Regions from separate parts of the Paenibacillus ottowii genome, predicted to be linked through region 2. Evidence: riboswitches for the same ligand, from Rfam matches in the RefSeq annotation. Region 2 holds a riboswitch; the other holds the start of a gene.
What was found. A riboswitch is a leader RNA that binds a small molecule or an ion and turns the genes downstream of it on or off. The one in region 2 is predicted to bind cobalamin.
Positions count from the first base shown of each region.

Region 1 (4,728 bases), 190 kb from region 2:
CCCCCGCATAATCACCTGATCCACGCGTCCGCGCACATAACCTATGAGCAAGCCTATGGGCAGACTGATGAACAGAGTAGCTACCGTAATCGCACATGCGATTAGCACGCTCGTTCGAATCCCGTAAATGAGCCGTGACAGCACATCCCGACCCAGATGGTCCGTACCAAAAGGATATTTCCGGCTCGGTGGTGCCAAACGGTTCAGAAGGTCCACATGCAGAGGATCATGAGGAGCAGCCCATGGAGCCAGCACTCCGAGCAGCACGATCAAGCCAAACAGCGCGCCCCCTGCCAGCAAGCTTCCTCTACAGGAAAGCCGTATCTTTTTCATTTTCAGCTTCCCCCTTAACGCAAACGCAGCCTCGGATCTATCATTGTCTGGACCACATCCACCAAGCACTGAACACCTACAATTAAAAATGCGGCAAACATAACATATCCCTGAATGACTGGGTAATCCCGCTGCGTAATCGCATCTATAAAATACTTGCCCAACCCTGGCCATGAAAAAATAGTCTCTACGATGACGTTACCTGCCAGCATAAATGATAGATTCGTACCCAACAGCGTAATCATGGGCAGCACGGCATGTTTAAATAGCTCAAAAAAGAGAATATGCATACGTGAAAAACCCCGAGCCCTCGCTGCTTTCACAAAGTTCCGATCACCCAGCTCCAGCATTTGAGCACGCAATACACGAGCTTGCACCGTTCCCAATCCTGCACCCAGCGTCAGCGCCGGGAGTATTAAATGTGTCCAGTCCTCCCTTCCCATCGATGGGAGCCAGCCCAGGTGAACGGAAAATAGGTAGATTAATAGAAAACCAAGCCAAAAAGAAGGGATCGACGATCCCAGCAAGGCGAACAGCCTGCCCAGACGGTCCAGTGGACCGCTCACCTTTAACGAGGCGGCCAGCCCCATCCCAAGCGTAAGCACCGTCATGACGGTAAAGCCAGCCAAAGCTAGCTCCACCGTAGCAGGCAGTCTGCTCCACAGTTCGTTGAGCACCGACTCCTTGGATACATACGAGGTTCCCCATTGTCCCGTAAACACATCCCGCAGCCAGTTCATATATTGAATATGAAGCGGCTCATTCAAGCCCAGTTCTTCCCGCAGCGCCGTTAACGCCTCCTCTGAAGCAGGAACATTATGCGCGGTGAGCAAAATGGTAGCAGGGTCACCAGGGGCCAGCCTCATCAACACAAAAGTCAGCGTGGATACAATGAATACAATGATGGGCAGCTGCGCCACACGTTCCAGTATAAAACGGATCATAGGATACGTAGCTCGTTATTCCGCAATATCGGATTGCGCTGTAATGTAGTAATACTCGATCGGATGCGGCGTAAAGCCCTCTACCCCTTTTTTCACGCCAAACACATTGTCAGGGTGCACAATAAACGACTGCGGCAAATCTGTATTGATGATATTCAGCGCTTGCAGTGTTACCGCATCTCGCTGTGCGGTATCCTTTGCCAGCTTCAGGCTGTGAAGAATATTCTCCAGCGGTTTGGAAACATAGCGGCTTACATTAGATTTACTTGTAGAGGAATAGAACATGTCCATAAAATACTGCGGCTCCCCTGTATGGGCCGTGAGCATGCTGTACATAGCAAAATCCCAATCGTTTTTGGTCAATGCCTCATCGATATTTTCCACCTTGCGAATCTTGACCTGGAATCCCTCATTCAGCAATTGGCTCTGGATCACTTCAGCCATAACAGATAGCTCCGGACGCTGAGGGAAAGTCAGCAGTGTAACCTCGAATGGCTTGCCCTGCTTGGACCATGTGCCTTGGGCATCTTTCTGCCAGCCATCCTTGGTCAACAGCTGCTCCGCCGTTCCGTCTAGCGCTTTACGCTCAACTTTTCCGAAAGAAAGAATACTCGGAAACGGACTGCTTGCTTCCGTACCGAAACCCCTCATAACAGCGCTCACAATGGATGCGCGCGGAATCAGACTGTCCACCACCTTACGGTTGGTCACATCCTTGAATATAGGCGATTCCATGTTATATACAATCATATGGGTACGCAAGGACGGAGCCGACAGCACTTGTAGCTTATCGTCCTTTTTCAGTACCTCCGCGTTATCTACCGGAATATCCGTCGCTACATCCACCTCACCGGATTGCAGCGCCATCAGGCGCGAATTACCGTCTGTAATGAATTTCATCGTCGCTTCAGCCAATCGCGCCTTTTCACCCCAATATCCGTCATAACGCTCGACGACCAGGGACTGATCCTTGTTGAAGGCTTTGATTTTAAAGGCACCTGTCATCGCAGGGTAGCTCTGCTCATCTTTCATGGATGCCACGTCCAGCACGATCGTTGAGGGATCAGCCAGATTGGATGCCAGCGCTGCATTCGGCTGGTTTGTTGTAATTTTTAGCGTCAGCGGCCCGCTGGCCTCAATGGACTTCACATCAAGTAAATCCTTTGCTAGATGGCTTTTCTCAATAGAGCGCAGCAAAGATGCTTTTACACTTGCTGCATCCATCCTTTTTCCGTCATGAAACGTGACCTTATCCTGCAAGCTGAACGTCCAGACCGTAGGACTTTCCTGCTTCCATTCCTTGGCTAGCCAAGCCACAGGCTCCAGCTTTTCATTCAACCGAATCAGTGTCTCACCAGCACCAGAACGCATCACGTCCCAGCTATTGTCCCCATGCGGATCAACCCCTGATGGTTTCCACGTATACGCCATCACCAACTTTTTATCTGCTTTAGTCTGTTGTGCAGAAGAGTTCTCACCCTTGCCCGACCGATCCTCCGTCTTGGTGGCTGTGCCACATCCCGATAGAGCCATAACTGTCAGCAGCAGCACCAATCCTGTACATATAAACCACGAACGCCTATTACGATTGCTTATCATTCCACATTTCCCCCTCTATCTGGTTAAATCGTATGAACCTACGTAAAACGAAAAAAAAAGCATTCCCGACCACATGAGCAGCAGTCAGAAATGCTTTCATTATAAAATGTCAAAACTCACCTCTAAGCCAACTCCAAAAACATAGAAGGGATCGGATCGGTTCCAGACATTCCGTATGTAGCACGTCTAACCACCTCCCCAGCATCCCGTGGGTCTAACAGTGATGTCAAAACAGGCAGGTCTCCTGACTTCAGGCTCATCTTTCAGGCCTTCCCGGTTCTTCACAGTTCCAGTGGCTGTTCTGAAAGCTCCAGCAGTACCCTGCTGATGCCTGTATACAGTGGCGGGTCCGTGTCGGAATCTACCGAACTTCCCTTTTAAGTGAACACGTTCAACAACCATCTACATCGTCTCAACGAAACCCCGTACATAGAGTTGTCCGGCTCGCACCTGTTTTCTTCCTTTATTCCTTTTTATTACGATTTAGGATTATCTTATTTTGTTGCTTCTGGCTTGTCAACAAATGCAGCGTAATAATTTAAATTTGAATGATATAGTGAGTATCTGAGTCATGGCTATTCATTGCGTGCACGCAATTCACGTGCTAAAATTAGGTATAGAGATATCCACCGTATCCATATAATAAAAAAGAGTCTTCGCCGCGCCAACGGCAAAGACTCTTAGGATTTGAAAGGCTGTGGATCACCACGGCGCGCTAAATGCTTAGCTAAACCCACCGTTAGGCCCCAACCTAATCAAGCGGTGGGTTTTCGCTTGTTCCGAAATTTTCGACGCAGCCATCGATAAAGTTTACGAATACTAAACACCAGGCTTAGTAACGTAACCACCCAACGCAGCACATCGTAGCACGACACAAGTGTGACCATCGGCTTCACCCCCTTTCGGGAAGCTGCACCGTGGTCCGAAAACATCCACCACTATTCAAAATCCATAGTTTAGATTATACCATGCCTCTTCCTACCACTCTAACAAATTCTTCTAGTAGATAAACTAACCTAAGAGTTAACTTCAGCAATACTGCTTAGTCAGATAACAGTAAATCTCTCATCGTTAGAAAGGATGTTTCCTTTTGAAAACAAGTAACTACCGCATTTTAATACTTTCCTTGCTCGTTCCAGCTCTGTTATCTTCCTGCTCTCCAGCTTCTACTCCATCAGCAGAACCAACTTCACCCAAACAAATCCAGTCAGGCGAAAAGACAACTCCAGTCGGACAAGGTCAATATCTATCCATGACCTATACAGAATATGTGAATGGGAAAAATGCAGATCAAGGCATGGTTATGCGTGTGATGACGTACGATTTGAGCAGTAAGAAAATGACCAAGCTGGCCGACGTCCCCTATACCTCCCAGTACCCACTTTCTGTGGTGTACTTACTTGATCACAAAATTTATTACTCTGCTGATGTGGATGATAAGGGAGACCAATTATTTTCGTACGACTTGAATACAAAAAAAACCGAACAGCTTACCGATAATTTGTTTGCCATCAATGATATCGTACCAACTACTCCGGATGGCTCCCTCGTTCTGGTTGCGGTAAAAAAAGGAGAGCGGACACTTAAAACTATTTTCTACAATAAATCAACGCGTATCATGAAATTTATGCATGATGAAAACCATGATGAACAAACTTGGTCTATAACCTATAATCCAGCTAAAAAAGCAATTTACAGTTCAAATTATTCAGCTAAGGAACAAAATGAACAAAGAGAAATCTCAAACCGAACACAGACTATTATGGTCCCGCCGGACAACAAAGTTACAGAAATCAATAGCGTCACCAAGCAAGAACGTTCTGTTATTACACTGAAAAATGAAGAAGTATCA
Region 1 covers NZ_CP191577.1:3,224,500-3,229,227, forward strand. Annotated here, with positions in the region: gene nikC (nickel transporter permease) at 1-333, opposite strand, end outside; gene nikB (nickel ABC transporter permease) at 348-1,277, opposite strand; gene ACQQ6X_RS14975 (ABC transporter substrate-binding protein) at 1,293-2,876, opposite strand; gene ACQQ6X_RS14980 (hypothetical protein) at 2,999-3,136, opposite strand; cobalamin riboswitch at 3,094-3,297, opposite strand; gene ACQQ6X_RS14985 (hypothetical protein) at 3,967-4,728, shown strand, end outside.
Region 1: linked by a shared signal. The riboswitch ahead of ACQQ6X_RS14975 (ABC transporter substrate-binding protein) and the one ahead of metE (5-methyltetrahydropteroyltriglutamate--homocysteine S-methyltransferase) in region 2 are both predicted to bind cobalamin.

Region 2 (4,728 bases):
ATCAATTATACGACATCGGCGAGCGGGTCATTGGGGCACAAGATCTGGACATGCTGCGGGAGAATGCAAATTTAAATGGAGAATCGTTCAGTGGCAAAATGAGCAAGCTCGGCTCGGAATATGCCAAATGGTATGCGCGTCTGCGTGTGCTTCCATCTGAATTGAGGGATGCCATCGACCAAGGGTATGTATATGTTCACGATTTGGACCAATATGCGCTTGGAACTACAAATTGTATCTTTATCCCTTTTGGTCGTTTACTGCAAGACGGTTTTAATACAGGCAATGGCTCCGTGCGCACACCACAAACGATTATGTCTGCGATGGCACTGGTCGCCATCATATTCCAGTCTCAGCAAAATAGCCAATTCGGTGGTGTCTCTGCCAATAAAATAGATTGGGACCTTGCCCCATACGTTGCTCGTTCCTTCCGCAAGCACCTGCGCAAAGGACTCCGACTGTTCGAGGAAGAAATAGACTCCAGTTGGTCTGATGACGAACTGCATTTAGCTAATACCCATCTGCAAGAAGTCTGTCCTCGTTCGTATTTATTCGCCTGTGAGGAAACGGAAACAGAAACCCGGCAGGCTGCTGAATCGCTCATTCATAACCTGAACACCATGAGCAGTCGGGCAGGGGGGCAAATTCCGTTCACTTCGCTGAATTACGGGATGTGTACGTCTGCTGAAGGTCGGCTTGTTTCACAATCGTTGCTGGAAGCCACAATTCGCGGACTCGGAAGCGGGGAAACTCCTATTTTTCCACAGCATATTTTCCAATGTAAAAAAGGGGTCAACCAGGCAGAGGGCGATGTCAACTATGATCTGTTCTTAAAGGCGGTCGAGTGCTCCAGCAAGCGGATGTATCCCAATTTTGTGAATGTGGATGCTACCTTCAACCTGCCTTATTACCGCGCAGATGACCCGGATACCATCATTGCCACGATGGGCTGCCGTACCCGCACCATTTCTGACCGTTTCGGCAGAAACCGTCAGAGCGGCAAAGGCAATCTCTCATTTAATACCATTAATCTGGTGCGGCTCGGGATTGAATATGGCATTTGTACAGGCAAGCGTCTGACACCTGACCGGGATCGCTTTGATGCAAAATTAGAAGAGGTTATGCGAATTGCAGTAGACGGTCTAATTCATCGCTATCATATCCAGACCAGCCAGCCAGCCAAAGCTTCGGACTTTATGATGCGCGAAGGAGTATGGGAAGGCGGAGAAAAACTGGAACCTGATGAGAAGGTAGGAAGCCTCCTAAAGCACGGTACACTTTCGATTGGTTTTATCGGGCTGGCTGAGTGCATGAAAGCATTATATGGAAAACACCACGGGGAAGATGATGCTGTATACCGTGAAGCACAGCGAATCATCACTTCCATGCGCATGTATTGTGATCGAATGAGTGAACACTACAATCTAAATATTACACTGTTCGCGACGCCTGCCGAAGGTCTGTCGGGCAAGTTCACATTGCTGGATCAACGTGACTTCGGAATTATCCCTGAGGTCAATGACCGGGAATATTACACGAATTCCTTCCACATTCCGGTGTATTACAAGCTCCCTGCTGCTCGCAAAATCAGCTTGGAGGCTCCGTTTCATAATCTATGTAATGCTGGTGCAATTTCATACATCGAGCTGGACGGTAATGCGCGCAATAACCCGGATGCGTTTCTTAAAATTGTTCAGTACGCGCTGCATCAGAACATCGGCTACTTCTCCATCAACCATCCGGTGGATCGTTGTACGGAATGCGGCTATGAAGGAATTATCGGGACAAGCTGTCCTCAATGCGGCACAGATGAGGAACACACGCACTTTCAGCGTTTGCGTCGGGTAACCGGATATCTGACAGGAGATTATACGGTTCGTTTCAATGCTGCCAAGCAAGCCGAAGTTCGCGATCGGGTGAAGCATAAGTGAATTTGTGCGGCTATATTCCGGAATCTCTAAATGAAGGATACGGCCTGCGCACCGTTGTATTCATTAGCGGTTGCCGCCATGCCTGTCCTGGCTGCTTTAACCCAGCTTCATGGAGCTTTCGCGCAGGGGAGCCATTCACGCCCGAGCGTCAACAGGAGGTCATCCGTGATATGATGGATAACCCGTTGTTGGATGGATTGACTCTCTGCGGGGGAGACCCTTTTTTCTCAGCAGCAGAATGTTCGCAATTTGTGCGTGACTTCCGCACGGCTTGTCCGGACCGAACTGTATGGGCCTATACGGGCTTTGTTTACGAGGATCTGCTCATGGATCAGGAACGACAAGAGCTAGCTCTTTTGTGTGATGTGATTGTGGACGGTCGTTTTGTTGAACAGCAAAAAGACCTGACCCTCCCCTTTCGGGGCAGTCGTAATCAGCGTCTGGTAGATGTGAAAGCCAGTGTACAAGCAGGTTACACCGTTTCATTAGCTTAGAGGCGAAGTGCTACTTAACAAGATGCCCTATAATGCAAAAAAGACAAGATTCCACGATGAGTTGGGCTTGTCTTTTTTTGATATATCTAACTGATTCCACACTCATTTCGATTACGGTTTCTATTGCACATCCTGTGAGTTTCACTTATGATGGTGAACAAGTATACGAGGTGCATAAATATTCGTCATACCTAATCGCATAGCTTGGAAATAGGTGTCTGTTCTAATCCAGCTCAGACTTAAAAGGGAAGCCGGTGCAAATCCGGGACGGTCCCGCCACTGTAAACGGGGAATGTTCAGCTGATTAACACCCACTGGTCCACAGACCGGGAAGGGATGCTGAACGTCATGATCCGTAAGTCAGGAGACCTGCCTATTTTAACAACATCGCAGTACCTACGGAAGATAGGGAGGTGTTAAGAGCAGTCGCCGTATTTTTGAATTTTAATCGCGGAGGCATTCTTTCCCTTACTTATTTTTAGCTTTAGGGGACAGAATGCCTTTTTTGGTACGTAAAAATAAGCTGGCTACCCGTTAGGAGGAATAATGCATGTCTATTAATGAACAGCCTTCATTGTCCGGTTTAATTAGCAGTAATCTGGGTTATCCGCGTATCGGTGGGAATCGGGAATGGAAGAAAGCACTGGAACGCTTCTGGCAGGGCAGTATTGACGAAAGCGAACTGCATCGTGAGATGAAGAGATTGCGTCTGGAGCATCTAAGCAAACAACGTGATAAAGGCATTGATCTCATTCCTGTCGGAGACTTCTCCTATTACGATCACATGCTGGATACATCCGTGATGTTCGGTCTCGTACCCAAACGGTTCAATTATCGTACCGCAGGTCCGGTTCCTCTGTCCGTATATTTCGGGATCGCACGTGGGCAAAAAGGGGCTACCGCCAGTGAAATGACCAAGTGGATGAATACGAATTACCACTATATCGTTCCCGAATTGGCAGACGCGGCTCCAGTGCTGACTGAAAATAAACCCTTACAGGCTTATCGTGAAGCAAAGCAAGAGTTAGGCATTAACGGTAAACCGGTTCTTATCGGTCCCTATTCATTTGTTGTTTTATCCAAAGGCTATGACCGTAAGGATCTAGGCGCTATTATACGAACCTTCCTGCCTTTATACGCCCAAGTTCTGTCGGAACTAGCCGCAGAAGGCGTCCAATGGGTTCAAATCGATGAACCTGTCCTGACCACCTCATTCCCGGTAGAGGATCTGGAAATAATTCAGGAGGTCTATGAAGCTTTGAGCCAAGCTGCACCCTCCTTGAACATCATGCTGCAAACCTACTTTGGCAGCCTGGATCATTATGAGCGTCTGACTAAACTTCCGGTACAAGGGCTGGGTCTTGATTTTGTATACGATGATGGTGAAAATCTTCAGCATATATCACGGCATGGCTTCCCCAAAGGCAAAACGCTGGGTGCTGGTGTCATTGACGGTCGCAATATATGGCGCAGCGACCTGAATGCCGTGGCTGCACTGTTGAGCCAGTTAGCAGAACAGATCCCGGCCACACAGCTTATCGTACAGCCATCGTGCAGTTTGCTGCATGTACCGGTCAGTCTGGATGCAGAGCACAAGCTGGACCGAGAGCTGGTGCATGCACTAGCCTTTGCTGATGAAAAGCTGGAGGAAATCGCGTTCTTGACGGCTGCACTTGCACAGCACGATTCCTCTGCACTTGCCAAGCTTGAGCAAAGTGCAGAGGCGGTAGCCCGCTTCAACAGCTCAGCGGCAAGGGTACAGACAGCTGCCGATCTGGCCGACCTGCTGGCAAAAGAGCCTCTGTCACGCAGCGTTCCTTTCGCCGAGCGCCGTGTAATTCAGCAAAACAAGCTGAAGCTGCCCCCACTGCCTACGACGACCATCGGCAGCTTCCCGCAAACGGCCGAGATCCGCAAGGCCCGTCTGCACTATCGCAAAGGTGAATGGTCTGCCGAGCAATATCGGACGTTTATCCAACAGCAGATCAAGGAATGGATTGATATTCAAGAGGACATTGGCATTGATGTGCTTGTACATGGGGAATTTGAGCGGACTGACATGGTGGAGTTTTTTGGCGAAAAGCTCAAGGGCTTTGCTTTTACACAGAACGGATGGGTGCAATCCTACGGCTCCCGCTGTGTCAAACCGCCAATTATTTACGGAGATGTGTCGTTCGATCAACCTATGACCGTGGAGGAGACGGCATTTGCCCAATCGTTAACCTCCAAGCCGGTTAAAGGAATGCTTACAGGTCCTGTGACCATTCTAAACTGGTCCTTCGAACGCAATGATATTCCACGCA
Region 2 covers NZ_CP191577.1:3,035,526-3,040,253, forward strand. Annotated here, with positions in the region: gene ACQQ6X_RS14105 (anaerobic ribonucleoside triphosphate reductase) at 1-1,931, shown strand, start outside; gene nrdG (anaerobic ribonucleoside-triphosphate reductase activating protein) at 1,928-2,425, shown strand; cobalamin riboswitch at 2,621-2,816, shown strand; gene metE (5-methyltetrahydropteroyltriglutamate--homocysteine S-methyltransferase) at 2,976-4,728, shown strand, end outside.